DNA from 4 places in the Pelorhabdus sp. sgz311002 genome. Region 3 is predicted to be linked to each of the others. Evidence: riboswitches for the same ligand, from Rfam matches in the RefSeq annotation. Region 3 holds a riboswitch; each other region holds the start of a gene.
What was found. Region 3 has a riboswitch for S-adenosylmethionine ahead of AC0NJP_RS00230 (methionine ABC transporter ATP-binding protein). Riboswitches for the same ligand answer to the same signal wherever they lie in the genome.

Region 1 (6,021 bases), on a different contig from region 3:
TATTATTTTAGTCATTTTAGTACAAGGCATTCAATGGGGAGGTGATTGGCTCGCTAGGCGGATTAATCGTAAACGTTATAAGTTTGAATAAAGGATAAGAGAGAAGGATGATGGGGATGTTCACAAAGAAAGTTTGGAAAAAACTGATTATCATACTTGGTGTTGTTGCATTAGCCACGAGTATGGGAGGCTGCGGCAGCGACAAAAAAGAAAGCACTCAGACTACAGGAAAATCAGAAGTAACTGTCAAAATTGGCGCAGCCGTTGTGCCTCATGCTGAAATCTTAAATTTTATTAAACCAAAATTAAAAGCAGAAGGAATTAATTTAGAGGTCGTTGTTTTAGATGATGAAGGGCAATTAAATCCTGCTCTGCAGAATAAACAGATTGATGGTAATTATTTTCAACATTTGCCTTATCTTGAGTCTGTTGCGAAGGAAAAAGGTTATGACTTTACAGTGGCAGCTAAGGTTCACGTAGAACCAATTGGCTTTTATTCACAGAAGGTTAAATCAAAGGATGAGTTGAAAAATGGCGCCACTATTGCAATATCGAATAACCCTTCCAACGAATATCGGGGGCTTATTTTGCTCCAGGCCAATGGATTAATCAAATTAAAAGAAGGGTTAGCTACTTTTGCCGCGACACCGCGTGACATTGTCGAAAATCCGAAAAACTTAAAATTTGTTGAGGTCGATCCGGCACAACTGACTAGAGCTTTGCCTGATGTCGACGGAGCTGTTATCAATACCAATTATGTGCTAGAAGCAAAAATAGATCCTAAAACAGCTTTATTTCGTGAAGATGCTAATTCCCCTTATGCCAATGATCTTGTCGTAAGAAAAGGGGATGAAAATCGCCCGGAAATCAAAAAAATTGCTGAATATTTAACTTCGCCAGAGGTGAAGAAATTTATTCAAGATAAATATGGCGTAGCCGTAGTTGCCGCTTTTTAGAAAAAATTATACTCCATTCCATTGACAGAAAGATAAAGCAATGTTACACTATTAACAATTTCATAGCGAAACTCTTATCAAGAGTGGTCGAGGGACTGGCCCGATGACACCCGGCAACCGGCGTTTTTACGCGTAAGGTGCTAAATCCAGCAGGAGAAATCCTGAAAGATGAGAGAAAGGAAGTTATGTCCCTTTCCTCATGGAAAGGGACTTTTTGTATGCATTGCAGTAAAAGTAAATGTTTCTAAAGTGAGTTTTACAACAGGATGGAGGAAAATCATGAAATTGAATTCGAAAATTGTGCACATTGGTGTACGCAGCGATGAGAAAACAGGAGCAATTAGTACGCCGATTTATCAAACAGCATCTTTTGCCCATCCCGCAGTGGGGCAAAGTACTGGTTATGATTATACGCGCACAAAAAATCCAACGAGAGAAGTTTTAGAAAAGGGAATTGCAATTTTAGAAAATGGTGCAGGCGGTTATGCCTTTGCGACTGGGATGGCGGCTATTACGGCAGTGTTGATGCTGTACAAGGCGGGCGATCATATTGTGGTGATTCAGGATTGTTATGGCGGAACTTATCGCGTCATTGATAAGGTGTTTGCTCCCTTTGGCTTGACCGCAACTTATGTTGATGCTACTGACGTAGAAAATATTGCGGCAGCCATCCAAGCTAATACCAAGGCAGTTTTGATTGAAACGCCTACCAATCCGTTAATGAATATTGTCGATATTGCGGCAACAGCAAGGCTTACGAAAGCGAAAGGTATTCATTTGATTGTTGATAATACCTTTTTAACGCCCTGTCTACAGCGCCCCTTAGAACTGGGCGCCGATATTGTGCTTCACAGCGGTACGAAATATTTAGCAGGTCATAATGATTTATTATGCGGCCTTGTTGTAGCTAATGATCCCGAACTCGCTGAAAAAATTCAATATATCCAAAACGCTACAGGCAATATTTTAAGTCCTGGCGATAGTTGGCTGCTGATTCGCGGCATGAAAACCTTAGCGCTTCGGATGCAGCGTCACAATGAGAATGCTCAGGCTGTAGCTGAATGGCTTAACCAGCATCGTCATGTAACGAAAGTCTATTATCCTGGTCTAGCGGAGCATCCCGGCAAGGCGGTTCAAGATAAGCAAGCTTCTGGTTATGGTGGTATGGTTTCTTTTACGGTGGAGCGACCGGAACTTGTGCTGCAAGTACTCGAAAAAGTGAAGTTCATTCAATTTGCCGAAAGTCTCGGCGGTGTTGAGACATTGATTACTTTTCCGGCGAAACAGACCCATGCCGATATTCCGGTGGAAACAAGAGCTAAATTAGGTATTGATGATTGCTTGCTCCGCCTTTCTGTTGGCGTGGAAGATGTGACGGATATTATTGCCGATTTGGATCAGGCTCTGGAATAAAAATTGTTTTATGACTATTAATAGGTGTTAGGAAAAAGGAGACGAAGAAATTATGCAGAGAATTCAAAAGTACGCTTCCGAAAAAGCAAGTCATTTTACAGAGTCTGTAATCCGTGATATGACACGGGTAGCTGTAAAACATGGCGCAATTAACCTCGCGCAAGGCTTTCCCGACTTTCCAGCGCCTGACGCGATTAAACAAGCTGCAGCTGACGCAATTTTTAATGATCATAATCAATATGCGATCACTTGGGGAACAAAGGATTTACGCGATGGCATTACGGCAAAAGTAAAAAAAGAATATGGTATCGAAATTGATCCGGAAAAACAAATTACCGTTTGCTGCGGCTCCACGGAAGGGATGATCGCCACCTTACTTGCCACGATTAATCCTGGCGATGAAGTCATTGTTTTTGAACCTTTCTATGAGAATTATGGCGCTGATGCTGTTCTATGCGGCGCGACTCCAAAATATGTGACGCTCCATACCCCGGATTTTCACCTCGACTTAGATGAATTAAAAGCAGCTTTTTCTGATAAGACGAGAGCGATTATTATTAATACGCCTCATAATCCTACCGGTAAAGTGTTTTCAGCGGAAGAATTGCAAGTGATTGCTGAGTTATGTCAAAAGTATGATGTTTTGGCAATTACTGACGAAATTTACGAATATATCCTTTATGATGGCGCTAAACATATTCCGCTTTATAATCTGCCGGGGATGGCTGAACGGACGATTATTATTAACAGCACCTCAAAAACTTATAGTGTGACTGGCTGGCGTATTGGCTATGTGATTGCTTCGCCGGAAATTACCGATTCGATTCGTAAAGTTCATGACTTTTTGACAGTTGGCGCCGCTGCTCCCTTACAGGTTGCTTCTGCCGCAGCTTTGCGGTTCCCTGACTCCTATTATCAGGAGCTAGGAGATTTTTACGCCGAACGCCGTGATTTGCTTCTAGGAGCGTTAGAATCAGTGGGTCTTCGTTGTGTAAAACCGCAGGGAGCTTACTATATTATGGCGGATATTCGTTCTTTAGGGTGGTACGATGATGTAGAATTTTCCTTCTATCTGACCCGAGAAATTGGTGTTGCGCCTGTACCTGGTTCCAGTTTTTATCGTCCCGACAGCGCTGATGCCCATACTTTTATTCGGTTTTGCTACTGCAAAAAAATCGAAACATTAGAAGCGGCTGTAGCAAGATTGAAGAAAGTAAGTTTACAGCATAAGTAGAAAACGTACTGTTGATAAAAAGTGCATTTGTGCCTACGCTAAGGCATAAATGCACTTTTGTTATGTCCAGGTTGATTCATAACTTTTACTGTTGTTTTTTATTTGACCGTAACAGTTCATCTTATGTGTTTAAAAAAATAGTGCATTGGTTTAAACAATATTTGATTTTTGACAGGAAGTCTTACAAGGGGTATATTATTTATAATTACAATTGTAATCTTTAGGAGTGGAAAGCTTTGAAAACGTTACCGCAAATCTCGGACATGGAATGGCAAGTTATGAAGATTTTATGGGCAAAGGCACCGCTTACAGCCAACCAAGTCATTAAGCAAATCGAAGGGATTATGCCATGGAAGCCCAAGACCGTTAAAACAATGTTGGGAAGACTGGTAAAGAAAAAAGCCGTCGCTTTTCATGTCGAAGGCCGGGAATATGTGTATTATCCCCTTGTGGCCGAAGTCGATTGTATAAAAGCGGAAAGCCAGTCCTTTTTAGACAAAGTATTTTCTGGCGCTTTGAATGTGATGTTTGCCAATTTTTTAGAGGAACAGCAATTGTCAAAAGAAGAAATAGCTGAACTGAAACGCATCCTAGATCAAAAGAAAAAATAAAGCAAGGGAGGTCTCTTTATGGGACTCGATTCTTTTGTTCATTGGTTGCTATATTCTTCGCTGCTAGGGAGTGGTTTAGTCGGTTTAATACTGGTGGTTCGTTTGGTCTCTAAACATCGCTTAGGGGCAAATTGGCAGTACCTGATATGGTTTCTATTGATTGCAAAATTGTTAATCCCCTTTGCGCCAGAAAGCCCTTTAAGTGTATTTAATGTTTTCAACTATGTAGTTACCCAAAGTGCAGATTATTTTAAACCTAGCGAATCTGTAGCTGTTGAGTCGACTGTGAATAGAAAGTTTTCCATAAACAAATTCGCGAACGATAGTGATGATTATTATGTATCAGTGAACAGGGCTTTCTTTGATAATGAAAATGAAATGATATTTCTAATTTGGCTCATTGGTGTAGTTATTTTTACTTGCTATATGATCCGATCCACTATGAAACTGCAAGCTATCATAAAGAATAGTCCACAAGTTCGAGATAAAGACGTGCTAAAGCTATTGATTGAATGCAAGAAGGTGGTAAAGGTAAGGCACAATCCAATTTTGGTCGAGTCAGAAGCATTTCAAAGTCCAAGAATTGTTGGCGTAGTGCAGCCGCATTTGGTTTTGCCAATGGGCATGGTTCAGTTTTTGAGTAAGATGGATCTACGCTATATTTTTCTCCATGAACTAGCCCATCTTCAACGCAAAGATCTTTATGTCAATTGGATTATCGCGTTTTTCCAGATCATTCATTGGTTTAACCCGCTTATTTGGTATGCGTTTTATCAAATGCGCCAGGATCGAGAATTAGCTTGCGATGCGTCGGTACTCAGTTTATTGAAACCAGAAGAATGCCACCATTATGGTGTCGCCATTATTGCTTTTTTGGAAAGATACTCTTACCAAGGGTACTCTTTTACAACAGCTGGACTGATTAGTGGCAAGAAACATATTAAGAATCGATTATTAAGGATTGCATCCTATCAAAAAAGGACTACAGCCAAATTGATTTTGGAAGTATTTTTCTTTTTGCTGTTTAGTGGTTTTGTTCTAACAAGCGCCAATAATGTATCTGGGGCAGCTTCATTCGTCGAACCGCCACAAGAAAAGCAAAGTATCGTTTATAAGGATTTAAGCAGTTATTTTCAAGGTTATAATGGGGCTTTTGTTTTACTTGATCTAGAAAAAGACCATTATCTGGTATATCATGACAACAATAATAATGAAAAGGTATCGCCAGATTCAACCTATAAAATTATTAGCTCTTTAATTGGTCTTGAGACGGGAGTTTTAACAAAGGACAATACGCTGTTAGCCTGGGATGGAACTTTATTCCCGATTGAACCATGGAATAGAGATCAGACGTTAAATTCGGCTATGAGGTACTCTGTGAATTGGTATTTTCAGCGGGTTGATTCGTCAGTCGGCAAAGCGAGACTTGAGAACTATTTAAAGCAAACTGGTTACGGTAATCACGATCTTTCTGGAGGCATTAAGGATTTTTGGATAGAATCTTCTCTGAAAATTTCTCCTCAAGAACAAGTTGAAATCCTTAAAAAATTATGTACTTACGACATGCCTTTTTCGCCGGAAAATATTGATATCGTCAAAAATGCCATCAAGCTATTTGAGCAGGACCATTTCGCTTTATATGGTAAAACCGGTACTGGTAATGTGAATGGCAAAAACATTAACGGCTGGTTTGTTGGTTTTGTGAAAAATAATGGCAGAACCTATATTTTTGCAACAAATATTCAAGGAAAAGAAGCAGCCGATGGCGCTAATGCTAAAAATATAACTTTAGCTATCCTAAAAGCTG
Region 2 (6,021 bases), on a different contig from region 3:
TCACGCAAAGACGGAATTACCTCAAGCAACTGCTCCTTAGTACTTTGCTCATCAGCAGCAAAATCAACAAAGGAGCGATAAAGTTCGATAACTTCCTGAATACGAGTAAGATATTTTGCCATAATCTCTAGATTACTGCTGACAAATCCAATCGGATTATTGATTTCATGAGCCACCCCCGCGGCAATTTCCCCCAAAGAAGCTAGCTTCTCTGACTGAATCAAATGAAACTGCGCTTCTTTCAGTTTCTGGGTTACCGCTTGCAACTCTTGATATTGCTGAGACATTTGATCAAACATATCTCGCAACATAAGAATTCGTTTCCGCGCCTCTACGGCAGCTCGCATCCTTGTAGTAAATTCAATAACGTCAATTGGCTTTCCAATATAATCATTGGCCCCATATTCAAAACAAGTCCGAAAACTTTCTTTATCGGTTAACCCGGTAAACATAATAATCTGAATATCCTTATACTCATCATGACGACGAATTTGCTGTAAAAGCTCCATACCATTCAACTTAGGCATAACAATATCAAGTAGAATAATATCAATTTCCTGGTCCCGCAACAAATCTATGACAGTTTCAGGAAGTTTACAAGTTAGAACATCACTGTCTGGAATATGCGCTTCAATTAAATCTTTAGCTAAGGTAAGATTGAAGCGTTCATCATCAACAACTAACATTTTCATCGTCATCACCGACTTTCTTATGTTAATTCTTATTCTTGCTCCGTTTGTTTTAGCGGCAATTCCAGCAAAAATTGCGTACCTTCATTCAATTTACTTGTAAATGAAATTTTGCCATGATGTTTATTCACAATAATATCGTAAGAAATACTAAGCCCAAGCCCTGTGCCGCTGCCAACAGGCTTTGTAGTAAAAAATGGATTAAAAATATCTTGTCCAATTTCCTCCGGTATCCCGCTACCATTATCACAAATTGAACAGCAAACAAAGGAATCACGTACATATGTCTCGATTACGATTTTCCCCCAGGGTATGCTTTCCCCTTCTTTCATAGTAATTGCTTGGGCAGCATTTAACAGAAGATTTAGCAATACTTGATTAATCTGCCCCCCCACAGCTTGAATCAGCGGAATATCGCCTAACTGGAGGTCCACTGCTGCAATATATTTGAATTCATTTCGGCAAACAACCAACGAGCTTTGAATTCCTTCATTTAAGTCATAAGCTTCCCAACTACCGCTTTGATCACTACGTGAAAAGGCTCGTAAGGCTTTAACAATGCTGCCAACCCGCTGAAGCCCTTCCAGGCTCTCCGAAAAAGCCGGTTCAATATCTGTTAAAATGTAATCAATTTTCTTCTTTTTCATTAAGGTGCTCAAGTTTTGTAAGGACTGCTTCAGTCTTTCAGGATCCTGATTTCCCGCTTCTTCTGCTACCTTTTTTAAAGCAGCAATCATTTCAATAAGGCGTTTTGTATATTCTTCAAGGGTTTCGTAGTTGCTAAGTACAAATCCTAAGGGATTATTAATTTCATGAGCAATTCCAGCTGCTAGCTGGCCTATCGAAGCCATTTTTTCCTGATGAAGAATTTGCGATTGCGCATTTTTCAATTCACTGTAGGCATTTTCCAGTTCCACATTTTTGACTTTCAGTTCGCCTTCGGCAGCTTCCCGATCATGGACTTCCTTTTGTAATTCGGTGTTGATTTCAAGCAATTCCTGGTTTTTCCCCGTAAGTTGTCCATTGACAGTAAAAAGCTGTTTCGTCCGCTCCTTCACCTTCTCTTCTAGCTCGTCACGAGCGGCAGCCAAATACATTTCTGTCCGCTTTTGCCGCCGTATCACTAAGAGCAGTAGACAAATAAACAACAAAAGAATAAAAGTAAGCGCGCCAACGACCTGATAGTAAGCGATGATTCTTTCATGTAAGCTTGCCAAAACCTCCTCTTCGGCAATCCCCACTACAACAGCCAAAGGATAATCTGGCAATACATGATAACTGTAAATACGCTTCACAGGATCAAGGGCTCCTTCGCCAATAAAAGACCCGGACTCTTGTGTTTGAATTTGTTGCAACAAAGCACTTCCCGTTAAATCTTGCCCTGCAGTATGATCTTCGCCAGCCTGCCTAGCTCTGACAATCCCGTCAAAACCCACAAGGGCAATCGATGATTTATCACCTAAATGAACCTGACGGTAAAAGTTCGTAAAGTAATTTAAATCAACGGAAACGATAACTACCCCGCCAAAAGATTTATCGGGCTTATTAATACGCCGTGTCATTTGTATCGACCATTTACCGGAAGATCGGCCAAGAACAGGTTTGCTAATGAATAATTGATTCGTATCTGCTTTTTGATGCACAAAAAAATGTTCCCGATCTTTTAAATTAGAGGGCACAAAAGGCACTTGGCTGCTTAATAATAAATCACCATTCTCGCCAGCAATGCTCAATAATACAAAGGGCTGATTGGTCAACCGACCCTCATTAATATAACGAGGAATGCTAATGATCGCCCCATCTGTTTCATATTGATATTTTAAAAACAGCACTGTTTGATCGGCACTGCGAATCGTCCGAAGTGAATGTTCCTCAAAGGCGCGGGCAAAATTGCTTGTTTCTTTTATAGCCTGCTCAATCTCAATTTGCTGTTCCGCTTGTATTTTATAATAAAGTCCGCCCCAAACTAAGGAAAGTAAGAGAAACGCAAATAATAGAATGACTAATGTACTTCTCTGCCATAGCCATCGCTGCCAAGAAACAGTACTTGCGTTCATCTTACAAACCTCCCTTATCTATAAGCAAAACACTATACTTCTTTTTCCGTTTTAATTCGACATATTTTTCCACTCTCCTGTCTATCAAATCAAATAACTGAATTTTCCCAAGAAAAATGCAGCTGCCTTATTGTGCAGCTGCATAAGTCCTATTATATTTGATAATCATAAACAGGATAATGAGAACGTACTGCTTTACCGGCGCAACGACTTAGAATTTTGCCGTCAGCAAAAACAATCTGTCCATCGAGCAAAACATAATCAATCCCTTCCGGCCAGGCATCGGGTCTTCCAAAATCAGCTTTATCGCAAATCGTGCGAATATCAAAAATCGTAATATCAGCATCCATGCCCTCCTGCAGCCTACCTTTATAAGTAAGTCCCAACGTCTCAGCAGGTAAATACGTGGCTTTGCGCAACGCTTCAAGTAAGCTCAACTCGTAATTTTCACGCACAAGCTTACGCAAATAACGCGGGAAGCTACCGGCAATCTGGGGATGGCCCTCGCCTTTAGCATAAGGGCCAGTATCGGTGGATGGCATAGCAAAAGGATGACGCAAAGCCTCATAAATTTCTTCTTCAATACCTGTAAGAACAACTACAGAAGCCCCTGGATCTACGTTACGCAATTCTTCATAAATAGCGGGCGTCAATCGTTGACCGTTATATTTTCCGGTAACTACAAGAATATCTTCCAATCCCCAGCCATTTAACGCCATGGACTCTTCATTAAATAATACAGCTCCAATGTGCGTCGCCCACTGTGTATACATACCGCTGTCAAAACGAATGTCAATCCCGCTAGCGCGCGCTTGGTTAATAAGCGCCAATGCCTCTGCTACCATACCGGTACCATATTGATATACTAAATGAGACACCTGAATTCTCGCTCCAGTTTGCCGTGCAATTTGGATCGCTTCCACTAAAGAAAACATATCAATGGCAGTAATCATTCTTGTGTCAATTGATATAACCCGCCCATAGCGAGCGGCAATTTGGCTCAAACGTATAACTTCTGCCTCAGATGTCCCCGGCGCATAGGCTAGCCCGAGTGACAAGCCGCAAGCCCCTTCAATAAAAGCTCGTTCTACAAAGAGTTCCATTTGCTGTAGCTGCTCTTCCGTAGCTGGCTGCAAAGGATCCAATGCTCCGACAGCTTTTCGCAAACTAATCGAATGACCAATCATTTCCGCTTGATGAAGAATAAACCCCTGCTTTTCTTGCGCGGAAAAAAACGCTTCTATATCAAGCGGGCCAAGTCCACAATTACCGCCAATCGTTGTTGTAATTCCTTGCCGCAAAGATAATTCACCGCAATAATCGTCAAGATCTACATGCCCATGAATATCAATAAATCCTGGCGAAACAATCCGCCCTGCCACAGGGAGAACCTCGCGTCCTTGTAATTCTTCTGATGTAATTGCCGCAATTTTCCCGTTGAAAATTCCTATATTGCCGCGTCGTCGCATCCCTCTTTCAGGATCAATAAGCAAACCATCGCTAATTACGATGTCATAGATCATGGTGGCCGCCTTTCTTTCTACGATAATGAATCAAGTTTGTTTCATTATACCGTGGTTTTAATCTAAATACCATCGCCATCAAGTCCTGCCAAAGCAGTAAAACGTTGTTTTTCAGTCCGATCAATCTGGACGACTTTCCCTGTTTTCACTACGATAGTAACCTGGCCATACTCAATTCCTTCACAGGCTTCTTCCAGCCCCTTGCGCACCGCTTTAAACTCCTTACTACGTTCACTATTTTTACGAAATGAGCCTAACGATTCATCAGGACGAATTTTTTCATTGCGTTCAATCTGAATCAAACGGAAATTCTGCCAAGTGAGCGTAAGATGTCCATGATACACTTGTTGCAAAATAGCTAAAATCTGGTCCAGTTGCTTTACCGAAATTTGATTTTGTTTTTCTAGCATACTGTTTTCTCTCCCTTAGACTAAAAAATAAAACGTAAGAGCCCATTTGAAAGAAGCTCTTACGTTTCTGCGCTTCTCTCATCGTTCAGGAAATTTCCTGCTGGAATTGGCACCTTGCTAAAAAGCCGGTTGCCGGGCGTCATCGGGCCAGTCCCTCGACCACTCTAGATAAGAGTTTATTCGGTAATTTATATCATTTTCTCAATTCTGTTGCAGCAAAGCATTCATACTACCTGTTTGATAGCCGTTAAGATCGATTGTTATAAAAGTAAAGCCAAGACGCCTAAACTCGACTACAATTTGCTCTCGTACTTTATCCTGACATAAACTGGGGATCCATTCCGCTTCGACTTCAATGCGAGCTACCTGCCCATGGTGACGCACTCGTATCGAACCAGAACAAAACTTTCTGATATACTCTTCAGCTTGCTCTATTTGTCCAAGCTTTTCCGCAGTTATCGCTTCGCCATAAGCCACCCTAGACGACAAACAGGCTGCGCTTGGTTTATTCCAGGTTGCCAGCCCCCACTTTTTCGAAAGTTGACGAATTTCTTTTTTGGTGAAACCAGCTTCTAGCAGAGGCGATGCGACTTGATCCAATTCTGAAACAGCTTGTATGCCTGGTCGATAGTCGCCGAGGTCATCTTGATTTGATCCTTCGAGTATCCATTGAAATTCATGTTGTCTAGCCCAGGATACCAACGCAGAAAACCGCAGTGTTTTACAATGATAGCAGCGATCTGCGTCATTTTCTCTAAAGTCAGGGCTAGCGAGTTCATCGATTGGCAGCAACTCGTGACGAATGCCAATTTCTTTGGCTACCGCTATAGCAGCAGTTTTTTCGCTTTGCGGCAAGGTTGCTGAGTAAGCAGTAACTGCAAGAGCTTTTTCACCTAATATTTTATAAGCAGCGGCGGCTAAAAAAGTACTGTCGACCCCACCAGAAAAACCGATGACTACACTTTCATAACTACGAAGCATTGTTTCAAGCTTCGCCAGCTTATCAGATAGAGTATTCATCACAATCCCCCCGTTCATTTAAATAAAACAACAAAAAAAGGCCACTGCACCTTATTTTTCAAAAGATACAATGAGCCTTCAGTATTTCTGATCAGCTACTTAGCGTATTTGTTTTAATATAAAATAGCATGGAACTACAACTCTGTCAATGAAAATTTCCCGATATGGGAAATTTTTACTTGCCATTTTGTTGGGAATTTCGCAAAATAATAGAGTACAGAATCACCATACTTTTAGGAGGCTTTACCGTGACACAGGAAATTAAAGCAAAAGAAACGCGCGAATTTCAAACTGAAACGAAACAACTTCTCGATTTAATGAT
Region 3 (6,021 bases):
CCCCGTCGTCGTTGAACAAGATTTGATTGCAGCCCTCCAAGAGGGTGTGATTCAAGGCGCCGGACTTGATGTCTTTCCTGTAGAACCGTTGCCGTCAGACAGTCCGCTTTGGGATATGGAAAATGTTATCATCACGCCCCATGTAGCAGCGCTATCGCCTTATTATCTGGATCGAGCCATTAAACTTTTTGCTGATAATCTGTCGCGGTTTATTGCTAAGGGCGAATTATGCAATCAGATTGATCCCATCAAGGGTTACTGAAAAACTATTAATGCAATTCATCAGCCTGCCGCAGCAAGCTAAGTTCTAACGAATCCGCTTCCCGCGGCGGCTGGTGGTGAATGCGGACAAGAGCTACAAGCAATTCGTCGCACCCTAGCCTTTGCAGTCGATCAGCGCCCACTTCGCCATGACAATAATGCAGATATAAAGCCCGTCGCCAATGATCTCGCGGTAGTGCTGTCTGACTGGCCCACTTTCTTCCCCGCTTTTCCCAAAAACAGTCAAATAAGACTGTCCATATTTTATCGAAAGTCGTCACATCGCCTTTCAATCGTCCCACATCATGCAGCAATGCCGCTCTAATCAGCAAATTCAGCTGAATAGAGCGGCTTTTTGTATGAGAAATCGCCAAACGCCGGACGCTATAGGCGACCTGTAGCGCATGATATTGATCGGGAAGATTCATTTGATAAAATAAGGCTCGTTCCTTTTCTTGTAGATATTCTTGTACAAACTGATGATCCTCCGCTGTTAACACAGCGGCAAGAGCCGCTGTAAGCTGGCGAATTCGCTGTTGCCAGCTAGTCACAATAAATCAACTCACTATAGCCTTTTTCTTGCATGGTTTTCTCAGCCTCGGCGCGCTCCTGCGCCCAAAGCGCCATGGCAACACGGCGACCTTCACTTCTAAGGGCGGAAGCTTTTGCGATCGCCTTAGCACTAGCGCCGTCTTGCCAAGCAATGTACACATTGTCTTTGGCAACAGCCACTTCTGCGGCCTGCCGCTCTAAAGCCAGTAAAACTCGCTCCATGCCTAGGGCGAAACCAGTAGCAGGCGCACCTGGTCCAAACGAGGCCAGCAATTGATCATAGCGGCCGCCGCCGCATACAGGAAAGCCAAGACCCGGCGTATAGCCTTCAAAAACAACTCCCGTATAATAGTCGAAATCGCGAATCATGCCAAGGTCAAATTCTACATACTTGGCTACGCCATAGCTTTTTAAAAGCTCGAAAATATGCGTTAAATCAGAAAGCGCCTGAGCACTTTCTTTCGTATTGGCCAATTTTTCCGCTTTCGCCAAAAGTTCTTCGCGGCCGTGGAGAAGCGGCAGTTCCAGTAGCGTCTTTTGGATATTCTCAGGCAGATTGGACTCAGTTACAGCAGCTTGCAGCGCCACGAGATCGCGAGACATTAAGAGTCTCTTCAGGTTTTGTTTCTGACTGCTTGACAAATGACTTGCCGCCATCATGCCGCTAATAAACTGCATGTGACCAAGGCTCAACTGAAATTCTTTTAAGCCGCAGGCGGCAAGCGATTCTACCGCCAAGGCAATAATTTCGGCATCAGCCTCTGGACCGGGCACACCCATAAGTTCTACGCCAGCCTGATGGAATTCGCATTGTCGGCCAGCCTGATACTCCTCCTGCCGAAAGACACTGGCAATATAGCTTAACCGTAGCGGCGCTTCATTTTCTTTGAGACGGGTCGCAGCGACTCTGGCCATGGGCGTCGTCATTTCCGGCCGAAGTACAAGCAAACGATTGGTTTGATCAAAAAATTTAAATACATTTTGCTCGTAGGAATTGCTTTCAGAAGCAATCGATAAAGTTTCCCAATACTCAAAGGTCGGCGTAATGACTTCATCATAGCCCCATTTGTCAAAAAGCTGAGCTAACCGATCTTCTAAAATCCGTTTGCGTTTCGCCTCCTGCGGCAAAAAGTCGCGCGTTCCGTAAGCAATTTGAGGTAAAAACTGCGCTGTTTTCATAGACTCTATTCCTTCTCCTCTGCTTCAATTCGCGGCAAAATTGTCCGATAGCCATCAGCCCCGTAATAGAGACAACGCTTGACACGGCTGATCGTGGCAGTACTTGCCCCGGTTTTTTCTACAATATCATCATAAATAGCCCCTTTTTCCAACATTCGGGCTACTTCCAATCGCTGCGCCATTGCTTTGAGTTCACTGATTGTACAAATATCCTCAAAAAACTGATAACACTCCTCTAGTGTCTCAATGGAAAGAATTGCTCTAAATAATTGATCCGTATGCGGATCCTGTATTTTTTGATTAATGGACATAGCTTGAACCCCCATCATTTTCTTATGTGTTTCCTTTATTCGGTATAAGAAATAACAGTTCCTGCTTTCCTTTAATTCTTTATCTCTTTTTCTTTTTATCACTTTTATTCTTTAATTTATAAAATTTCAACTAAACTGATACTAAACTCATTATAAATAGCTCGAATATTCAATATATACTTTTTTATTACTTCTCCCTTGACAGACATTCTATCCTTTGCTATTATCAATTCTAACAACTCCATACACTTGTAATTCATCAAGAGTTGGCTGAGGGACTGGCCCAATGAAGCTGCGGCAACCATCGTATTTTGCAAATATGTATAATACGAACGGTGCCAATTCCTACAGGATGATATCCTGGCAGATGAAGCGATTGCTATGACAAGCTAACTTCCTCTGCTCCCTGAGCAGAGGTTTTCTATTTTGTAAAGGAAGTGACATGTATGATTACTTTGAAAAACCTCTCCAAAGTATACCAGTCTGATGCTGGTTCTATACCCGCGTTAGAAAACATTAATCTTACCGTAGAAAAAGGAGAAATTTTCGGCATTATTGGTAAGAGCGGCGCTGGCAAAAGCACCTTAGTCCGTTGCATGAACATGCTGGAAAGACCGACAGAAGGCGAAGTTCTCGTCGCTGGCCAAGATCTCACGGTCTTAACCGAAAAACAGCTTCGCGATGCTCGCAAGCAGATTAGTATGATTTTCCAACATTTTAATTTACTTTCTTCCCGTAGCGTATTCGACAACGTAGCCTTTCCGCTAGAGCTAGCCGGAAAAAGTAAGAATGAAATTAAAAATGCGGTTTTGCCGCTCTTAGAGCTTGTCGGCTTAGCTGATAAAGCAAATCAGTATCCTTCCCAGCTTAGCGGCGGCCAAAAACAGCGTGTCGGCATCGCCCGCGCTCTAGCTAGTCAACCAAAGGTTCTGTTGTGCGATGAAGCCACCTCGGCGCTCGACCCGCAAACGACTCACTCGATTTTACAGCTGTTAAAAAGTATTAATAAAAAATTAGACCTTACTATTGTTCTTATCACTCACGAAATGCATGTCATCAAAGAAATCTGTCACCGCGTAGCTGTAATTGAAAACGGTCATATTGTCGAAGAAGGACCGGTCTTAGATATCTTCACTAATCCGCAATCAGCTACAACTTGTGATTTCATCAGTACTTTAGAGCAAAACAATCTGGACGAACTCTTAAGCGGTCGTGAAATCCGCCAAGAGAGCGTCACTGGTGATAATCTGCTCGTAAAACTTTCCTTTATCGGCGCTTCTGCTGAAGAGCCTATTATTGCTAGCTTGATTCGCCGTTTCAATGTAGACGCTAGCATTCTCTACGGCAATATTGACCATATTGACAGCACGCCTTACGGGACTCTTGTAATTGAACTGTCAGGCGTTAAAGAAAATATTGAAAGCGCCTTAAAGTATCTACAAACTAAAGATTTAGGAATCGAGGTGATCGGCTATGTCGCAAGAAATACTTCAATTGCTGGCTGAGTCTTTTGGACAAACCGTATATATGGTCATCATTTCAACAGCCATTGCTACGATTCTCGGCATACCCCTCGGCGTCATTCTTGTCGCCACGAATAAAGGACATATCTTAGAAAAACCAGCTTTAAACCGCATATTAGGTTCGATTGTCAATGCAACACGTTCCGTCCCTTTCATTATTTTAATGGTAGCGATCATTCCGCTTACCCGTATGATCGCCGGAACATCGATCGGCACCAATGCAGCCATTGTCCCCTTAAGCATTGCCGCCATTCCTTTTGTGGGCCGCATCATCGAATCGGCGTTAAAGGAAGTCGATCAAGGACTGATTGAAGCTGCTCAATCCATGGGGGCTTCGCCTTTTCAGATCATTACGAAAGTACTATTACCTGAAGCCATGTCTGGTATTATTTTAGGTCTTACGATTACGATCATCAACTTAATCGGCTATTCCGCTATGGCCGGAGCAATCGGCGGCGGCGGTCTCGGCGATTTGGCAATTCGTTACGGCTATCAACGGTTCCGCGGCGATATCATGTTGATTACTGTTATTATTTTGATTGTGATGGTCCAACTTGTTCAATCTTGCGGTGATCTTTTTGCCCGCCGCGTCAATAAACGCTAAATTTCAAAACTAAAAATCAGGAGGGAAATTCATGAAAAAGCCATTGAAATTGCTTTGCCTTGGTCTTAGTCTCATTACAACACTTGCCTTTACCGCTGGTTGCGGCGACAGTAAAAATGCCGCCGATTCCTCTAAGGACAAGGTCATTAAAGTCGGTGTAACTGCCGGCCCCCATGCTGAGTTAATGGATGAAGTCAAAAAGTTAGCAGAAAAACAAGGTCTTAAAATCCAAGTTGTTGAATTCAACGATTATATCCAGCCTAACGTAGCGCTCCAGCAGGGCGACATTGATGTAAATAGTTTCCAACATGATCCTTATTTAAAAAATATTATTAAAGACCGCGGCTATGATATTGTGAATATCGGTAAAACAGTCATTTTCCCGATGGGTATCTACTCCAAAAAAGTAAAGGACCTTTCGCAGTTGCCTGATGGCGCTACAATCGCTGTTCCAAATGATCCGACCAATGGCGGTCGGGGCCTGCTGTTGCTCGAACAAAAAGGTGTAATTAAATTAAAACCTAATGCCGGTCTTACCGCAACAGCGGCTGATATTGCCGAAAATCCCAAACACTTAAAAGTAAAAGAACTAGATGCCGCCCAGATTCCCCGTTCCCTTGATGATATCGATGCAGCTGCCATCAATACAAACTACGCCGTTACAGCCGGACTGAATCCCTTAAAAGATGCCATTGCCTTAGAAGGCGGCGAATCGCCTTATGCTAATATTATTGCTGTAAGAGGCAAAGATAAAGAAAATCCAGACTATCAAAAACTCGTTAAAATATACCAATCTGATGAAATGAAAGCTTTCATTAAAGACCACTTCAAAGGTTCGGTTATTGCCGCCTGGTAAATAAATAGAGCCAATCAAACAAAACAGGGTTTTTCAAACGCTAAAAGCGATTTGAAAAACCCTGTTTCTTTCTTATTTCATTCAATTCGTTCCGCGATTTACAATTCCATAGAAAAAAGTATCAGCAATCATACAAGCACTCTGTTCCAAACTGTCTGGGCCATCAGCAGCAAATTTCTGAAAAACCATCGTTAAAATCACGCTAAATAAGCAATACGCTGTTCGGTCTGCCTGACATGTTCGGAAAGCTTTTTTTTCAATTCCTTCTTCTAACACTTTTTCTAATAGCGAAATTGTTGCTTTAAAACATTCTCGATATTTATCGCACTGCTTTTCCGAAAGAGATACGCTACTGGAAAAGCCACGCATTTCATGCATAAATACACGCCATAAATCAGCATTTTTAACGTAAAATTCAAGATAAAGACGAATCAGGATTTTGATCTTCTCCAGCGGATCCCTTGCACTCTCTACGATCTTCTTAGCAGCTTCTTCAAAGGGCCGACTCCGCTCAGTGACTAGAGTGTAGAAGAGTTGTTCCTTATTATGAAAATAATTATAAACAGTTCCCTTTCCCGTATCAGCTAGAGCAATGATCTCATCTACTGTAGCCCGATGGTAGCCTTTTTGAGAAAACACCGTGTAAGCAGCATCTAAAATTTGCTCTCGTTTCGTGCGCATGTCTACTGCTGTTGGATCAATTGCTGCTTGTTCTGCCATGGGCACCTCCGTGAA
Region 4 (6,021 bases), 470 kb from region 3:
CATGCCGAAAAATTTAGCTTCACTGGAAGATAAGATACGCCGCAAGATTGCCGCAAGCCTTGCCAGAGGTCGGATTGACGTTTTTATTACAGTAGAAGAATATGGCGAAGCAAAGCGCAGTGTAAGGGTTGACAAAGAGCTGGCAATCGCTTACCATAAGGCGATAAGCGATTTGGCGACACTACTTAATATGACAGCAAGTGAATCAGTCAGTCAAATTTCCCGCTATCCTGACGTGCTGAAGGTAGAAGAAGTACGTGAGGATGTTTCTGTGCTTTGGCCCAAAATTGCCGCTGCCGCTGATTCGGCCATTCAGAATCTTATGAGTATGCGGATTGCTGAAGGCGATAATATTGAGGCTGATTTTATCAGACGGATTGCCGACATGAAGGAAATTTTGGCGAAGATTGAAGTGCGGGCGCCGCAGGTTGTCAGTGATTATCGGCAAAAAATTTCGGAACGGATGAATGAGTTTTTACAGCCTGTGGCGGTGCAAATTGATGAAGGTCGGTTGTTGCAAGAAGTTGCTTTATTTGCTGACCGTATTTCAATCACCGAGGAAATTGTCCGTTTAAAAAGTCATTTTGATCAGTTTATGACCATTTTAAATAGTGGCGAGGCTGTAGGTCGAAAGCTTGATTTTTTAGTGCAGGAATTTAATCGCGAAACGAATACGATTGCTTCTAAAGCCAATGATTATCAGATTGCTACACTCGTTGTGGAAATGAAAAGTGAGATTGAGAAGATCAGAGAGCAAATCCAAAACATAGAGTAGTAATATAAATGGTTTTGCAAGAATTTTGCAGGAGGAATCAGAATATGGAAATCAAATTAATTAATATTGGTTTTGGTAATATTGTATCAGCTAACCGGATTATTTCCATCGTGAGTCCTGAATCGGCGCCGATTAAACGCATTATTCAAGAAGCGCGTGACCGTGGTATGCTGATTGATGCGACTTATGGACGGCGAACTCGTGCTGTGATTATTGTTGATAGCGATCATGTGATCCTTTCAGCAGTTCAGCCAGAAACTGTCGCGCATCGGTTGTCAAGCAAAGATAGTGCTGAAGATGTACAGGAATAAGGGGGATATACAGGTATGACGCGGCGTCAGGGAGCGCTACTTGTTCTTTCCGGCCCCTCTGGAGCCGGCAAAGGAACAATTTGTAAAGAGTTACTTCGAAAAGCTTCAGCTACACTTCACTATTCTGTATCGGTTACTACAAGACCGATGCGGGTTGGGGAGGAAAATGGAGTCAATTATTGGTTTGTTTCGCAGGAAGAGTTTTTGACGATGCGTGAGCAACAAAACTTGTTGGAATGGGCGGAGGTTTATGGTAATTATTACGGAACGCCGCGACAATTTGTTGAAGAAAAACTACAGGCTGGCCAAGATGTCATCTTAGAGATTGATATTCAAGGCGCAATGAAAGTCAAAGAATCTTTTCCGCAAGGCGTTTTCATTTACATATTGCCGCCGTCGCTTACGGAATTAGAACACCGTATTGTTGGGCGGGGAACTGATAGTGAAGCGGTTATTGAGCGGCGTATGAAATGCGTCAAAGAAGAACTTACCTTTGCCCATGAATATGATTATGTCATTGTCAATGATGTAGTGGCGAAGGCGGTAAGTCAGGTTGAGGCTATTATGCAGGCGGAGCACTGTCGCATTATTCGTAATGAGGCGTTACTTGAACATATTTGCCTGTTTGGCAGTATTGACGAAGATGAAGAATTACCAGGCTGATTTTAGGAAGGAGATTTTCAAACATGATATATCCATCGCTTGATTTACTCGTAAACAAGGTAGATAGTAAATACACTTTAGTCGTACTGGCGGCGAAACGGGCCAGACAGATTATGGACGGGGAACCAACCTTGATCGACTGTCGTTCCAATAAACCGGTAACAATGGCGCTCGAAGAAGTCGCTTTAGGTAAAGTTTCCTACGAGCGGACAAAGGCAGGTATTAAATAGTGTCAATTCAAGGCAAGAATATTGTGCTAGGCGTTACAGGCGGCATTGCTGTTTATAAAGCGGTTGATGTAGTAAGTAAATTAAAAAAAGCCGGTGCCAATGTTCATGTGATTATGACGGAATCGGCAGCGAAATTCGTCAGTGCGCTTACGTTTCAGGAAATGAGCGGCAACCCTGTTGTTGTCAGCATGTGGAGCGAAGCGAAGCATTGGAATGTCGAACACATTGCACTGGCGACGTTAGCCGATGCGTTTTTGATTGTTCCGGCTACCGCTAATATTTTGGGCAAGATTGCGAATGGGATTGCTGATGATATGCTGTCTACGACAGTGATGGCGACAAAAGCTCCCGTTATTGTTGCTCCGGCGATGAATACGAATATGTATTGCAATCCTGTTGTGCAAAAAAATATGACCACTTTAAAAGAGCTTGGTTACCACTTTATTTCGCCTGGCAGCGGTCTATTGGCCTGTGGCACCGAAGGAGTGGGACGGTTAGCGGAACCTTTGGAAATTGTCGCTTTTGTACAAAACTTTTTTGCGCAGAAGAAGCCGCTTCTTGGTAAGACCATTTTAGTTACAGCAGCTGGCACGCGTGAAGCCATTGATCCTGTTCGCTATATTGGTAATCGATCCAGCGGGAAAATGGGCTATGCCATTGCAGCGCAAGCGGCGAAACAAGGAGCTCAGGTTGTTTTAGTATCTGGTCCTTCCAGTTTGCCGCAGCCTGATGGTGTTACTTTTTGTTCTGTTGAGAGCGCCAAAGAAATGCAGCAAGAAGTGCTAAAGTATTTTACGACTTGTGATGTCGTCATTAAGGCCGCCGCTGTATCTGATTATCGTCCGGTAACGGTAGCTACCCATAAAATCAAGAAAAATGACGGGAATTTAATCATTGAATTAGAGCGCAATCCGGATATTTTACGCGAATTGGGTACTATAAAAGAAAAACAGATTCTCGTAGGCTTTGCGGCGGAAACGCAGAATGTGGAAGCCTATGCAGCGAAAAAACTGGTAGAGAAGAATCTTGATCTTATTGTGGCGAATGACGTATCACAGCCAGGCGCCGGATTTAATGTTGACACGAATATAGCCAAGCTTTTATTCCGTGATGGCGCCATAGTCGAATTACCGCAGATGACGAAAGAGGCTTTGGCTGATCAAATATTAAATCATGTTTTCACAATTCTGCAAAAAAGCTCTTGATTTTTTTGCCATTCTACTATACAATTGCACTTGTGAAAATTTTATATTTTACTCATCAAGAGTTGGTGGAGGGACAGGCCCAATGATACCGCGGCAACCATTTAGTACAAGCTAAAACGGTGCCAATTCCGGCGAGAAATTCTTGCGAGATGGGAGAGCGAATGATTAAACTCCCATTTAGGGAGTTTTTCTTTTTTAAACAGCACAATAGAGGAGGGCTTTTTTTGAAAGAAAAACGTGTTTTATTTACATCAGAATCAGTTACAGAAGGACATCCTGATAAAATAGCTGATCAGATTTCTGACGGCATTTTAGATGCTATTTTAGAACAAGATCCTTTTGCTCGCGTTGCCTGTGAAACGCTGGTAACGACCGGTCAAGTCCATGTAGCCGGTGAAATTACGACGCAGTGCTATGCCGATATTCCTAAAGTTGTCCGCAACACCGTAAAAGAGATTGGTTATACTCGGGCAAAATTTGGTTTTGACGGTGATACTTGCGGCGTCCTTGTGTCGATCGACGAACAGTCGCCTGATATTGCTATGGGTGTTGATAAAGCGTTGGAAGCGAAACAGGGAGAAATGGATGAAATTGAAGCAATTGGCGCTGGCGACCAAGGCATGATGTTTGGTTATGCTACGAATGAAACTGATGATTATATGCCTTTGCCAATTTCCTTAGCGCACAAATTATCACGTCATTTATCGGAAGTTCGTAAAAATGGAACACTGCCTTACTTGCGTCCTGATGGAAAAACGCAAGTTACGGTAGAATATGTAAATGGCAAGCCTGTACGCATTGATACGATTGTAATTTCGACCCAACATGGCCCAGAAGTGGAACTAAAAACAATTGAACAGGATTTAATCGCACATGTGATTAAACCAATCGTACCAACGGAACTGCTTGATGATAAAACTAAATATTATATTAATCCGACGGGCCGTTTTGTTATTGGCGGTCCACAGGGTGACGCTGGCTTAACAGGCCGTAAAATTATTGTTGATACTTATGGCGGCATGGCTCGTCATGGCGGCGGTGCTTTTTCCGGTAAGGATCCTACAAAAGTAGACCGCTCTGGCGCCTATGCAGCTCGTTATGTGGCAAAAAATATTGTTGCCGCCGGCCTTGCTGATAAATGCGAAATTCAGCTTGCTTATGCGATTGGCGTAGCTCGTCCTGTTTCAGTTATGGTAGAAACCTTTGAAACAGGCAAAGTGGATGACGCTGTTATCGCTGCTTTAGTACAGAAACATTTTGATTTGCGTCCTGCTGGCATCATAAAAATGCTGGATTTACGTCGTCCGATTTATAAACAGACGGCTGCTTATGGGCATTTTGGCCGTAACGATCTGAACCTTCCTTGGGAGAAAACCGACAAGGCTGCTATTTTACGCCAGGAAGCTGGTCTATAAAGCCATAATTTCATCATACTTGGCTATACTATAAAGGCTGCTTTATTTTATAGTCAGGAGATGATATTATGAAACGATTTTCCTCGTGCGCTAAGAACCGTCTTCATCGTTACGCACCACAGATGCCTTACTGTTATGAGGAAGATTGGTTTACCCAGGAAGATCCTCTCTCCTGCAATTTACCAAGCTGGTGGAATTGGGAGCAGGATTTTGCCGAGTTTGAGCGAATTGAATTTTAGAAATCGGATTTTATAAGGAGACTATTTCTTAGTCTCCTTACTTTTATGCGTGGTGGAAAATATGACCTATGCTCAGGTTGTTGTAAATATAACGGTAAGAAGGCTTGATCGTCCCTTTACTTATCTGGTTCCAGAAGGTTGGGAGGTAGCAAGGGGCTGTCGTGTTCTCGTTCCCTTTGGCCCTCGTATGGTAGAAGGCTTTGTAGTAGCTGTTCTATCAGCTAATGATTTGATAGCAGCAGCAGGCGAAGAACTTGACGAAGAGGCGTTAAAGCCCATTCGGGAAGTACTTGATGAAACACCGTGGTTTGATGAAAGTATGCTAGAAACAGCTCGGCAGCTTGCTGATTATTATTTATGTTCGCTCAGCGATACACTCAGACTATTCGTGCCAGGGAAAAATACGATAAAAACAAAGCGGGGCTATCAGGAAAACTTGGCTGATTTGCCAGAGTTAAAGCAGGTTTTGCAGGAGCTTTCTTTGACCCAAAGATCGCTTTATGAAGCAATACGTTCATCAAACTTAAAAACAGAAGCAGAGCTCATGAAACTGCCGTTTTATTCGAAAAAAGATTTGCAGTTTCTCTTGCGTGCTAAAGTCATTACAACAAAAATTATTACAAGTCGGACGGCAAACGAAAAAACCGATAAGGTATTGGCAATTTGTGCTGCTTTGTCTGATCAAGGGAAGACTGTAAATTGGTCGCGTCGTCCTGCCCAGAAGAAGGTTATTGACTTTGTACAGCAGGGCTGTGTTATGTGGTCTGATTTGAAGAATCAGGGCGCTCAGTGGGACGCTGTCAGACGGTTGCAAGAAGAGGGCTGGATTACTTTCAAGGAAGTACGGACTTTTCGCCGTAGTTACGGTGAAACTGCCATCATGGGCACTCCGCCTGTTTATACGAAGGAACAGCAGGACGCGCTTGCGAAAATAATTCCTTCGTTGGCCGTAAAAGTGCAGCAAACTTTTTTGCTTCATGGCGTAACCGGCAGTGGCAAAACAGAAGTTTATCTGGCGGCTGCAGCGGAAGCGAGGCGACTGGGACAGCAGGTTATTATGCTTGTGCCGGAAATCGCATTGACAGGGCAAATTGTCCGACGTTTTAAGGAACGATTTGGCGAGGATGTCGTTGTCATTCATAGTAAACTCAGTTTTGGGGAACGCTTTGATTCTTTTTGTCAG

Region 1: linked by a shared signal. The riboswitch ahead of AC0NJP_RS13640 (trans-sulfuration enzyme family protein) and the one ahead of AC0NJP_RS00230 (methionine ABC transporter ATP-binding protein) in region 3 are both predicted to bind S-adenosylmethionine.
Region 2: linked by a shared signal. The riboswitch ahead of AC0NJP_RS06340 (DUF2292 domain-containing protein) and the one ahead of AC0NJP_RS00230 (methionine ABC transporter ATP-binding protein) in region 3 are both predicted to bind S-adenosylmethionine.
Region 4: linked by a shared signal. The riboswitch ahead of metK (methionine adenosyltransferase) and the one ahead of AC0NJP_RS00230 (methionine ABC transporter ATP-binding protein) in region 3 are both predicted to bind S-adenosylmethionine.

What each region holds. Positions count from the first base shown of each region.
Region 1 is NZ_JBWBCL010000009.1:96,423-102,443, forward strand. Features, by position in the region: gene AC0NJP_RS13630 (methionine ABC transporter permease) at 1-91, shown strand, start outside; gene AC0NJP_RS13635 (MetQ/NlpA family ABC transporter substrate-binding protein) at 117-956, shown strand; SAM riboswitch class I at 1,028-1,131, shown strand; gene AC0NJP_RS13640 (trans-sulfuration enzyme family protein) at 1,236-2,369, shown strand; gene AC0NJP_RS13645 (pyridoxal phosphate-dependent aminotransferase) at 2,422-3,603, shown strand; gene AC0NJP_RS13650 (BlaI/MecI/CopY family transcriptional regulator) at 3,867-4,214, shown strand; gene AC0NJP_RS13655 (BlaR1 family beta-lactam sensor/signal transducer) at 4,233-6,021, shown strand, end outside.
Region 2 is NZ_JBWBCL010000003.1:100,396-106,416, forward strand. Features, by position in the region: gene AC0NJP_RS06325 (hybrid sensor histidine kinase/response regulator) at 1-698, opposite strand, end outside; gene AC0NJP_RS06330 (ATP-binding protein) at 722-2,746, opposite strand; gene AC0NJP_RS06335 (N-acyl-D-amino-acid deacylase family protein) at 2,899-4,269, opposite strand; gene AC0NJP_RS06340 (DUF2292 domain-containing protein) at 4,332-4,679, opposite strand; SAM riboswitch class I at 4,755-4,854, opposite strand; gene larE (ATP-dependent sacrificial sulfur transferase LarE) at 4,881-5,699, opposite strand; gene htpG (molecular chaperone HtpG) at 5,948-6,021, shown strand, end outside.
Region 3 is NZ_JBWBCL010000001.1:44,965-50,985, reverse strand. Features, by position in the region: gene AC0NJP_RS00250 (D-2-hydroxyacid dehydrogenase) at 1-262, shown strand, start outside; gene AC0NJP_RS00245 (HD domain-containing protein) at 270-812, opposite strand; gene hisZ (ATP phosphoribosyltransferase regulatory subunit) at 805-1,992, opposite strand; gene AC0NJP_RS00235 (YerC/YecD family TrpR-related protein) at 1,998-2,303, opposite strand; SAM riboswitch class I at 2,557-2,677, shown strand; gene AC0NJP_RS00230 (methionine ABC transporter ATP-binding protein) at 2,750-3,808, shown strand; gene AC0NJP_RS00225 (methionine ABC transporter permease) at 3,777-4,430, shown strand; gene AC0NJP_RS00220 (MetQ/NlpA family ABC transporter substrate-binding protein) at 4,462-5,286, shown strand; gene AC0NJP_RS00215 (TetR/AcrR family transcriptional regulator) at 5,368-6,006, opposite strand.
Region 4 is NZ_JBWBCL010000001.1:513,321-519,341, forward strand. Features, by position in the region: gene AC0NJP_RS02650 (YicC/YloC family endoribonuclease) at 1-775, shown strand, start outside; gene remA (extracellular matrix/biofilm regulator RemA) at 820-1,086, shown strand; gene gmk (guanylate kinase) at 1,102-1,749, shown strand; gene rpoZ (DNA-directed RNA polymerase subunit omega) at 1,773-1,979, shown strand; gene coaBC (bifunctional phosphopantothenoylcysteine decarboxylase/phosphopantothenate--cysteine ligase CoaBC) at 1,976-3,184, shown strand; SAM riboswitch class I at 3,234-3,340, shown strand; gene metK (methionine adenosyltransferase) at 3,409-4,599, shown strand; gene AC0NJP_RS02680 (hypothetical protein) at 4,668-4,838, shown strand; gene priA (primosomal protein N') at 4,900-6,021, shown strand, end outside.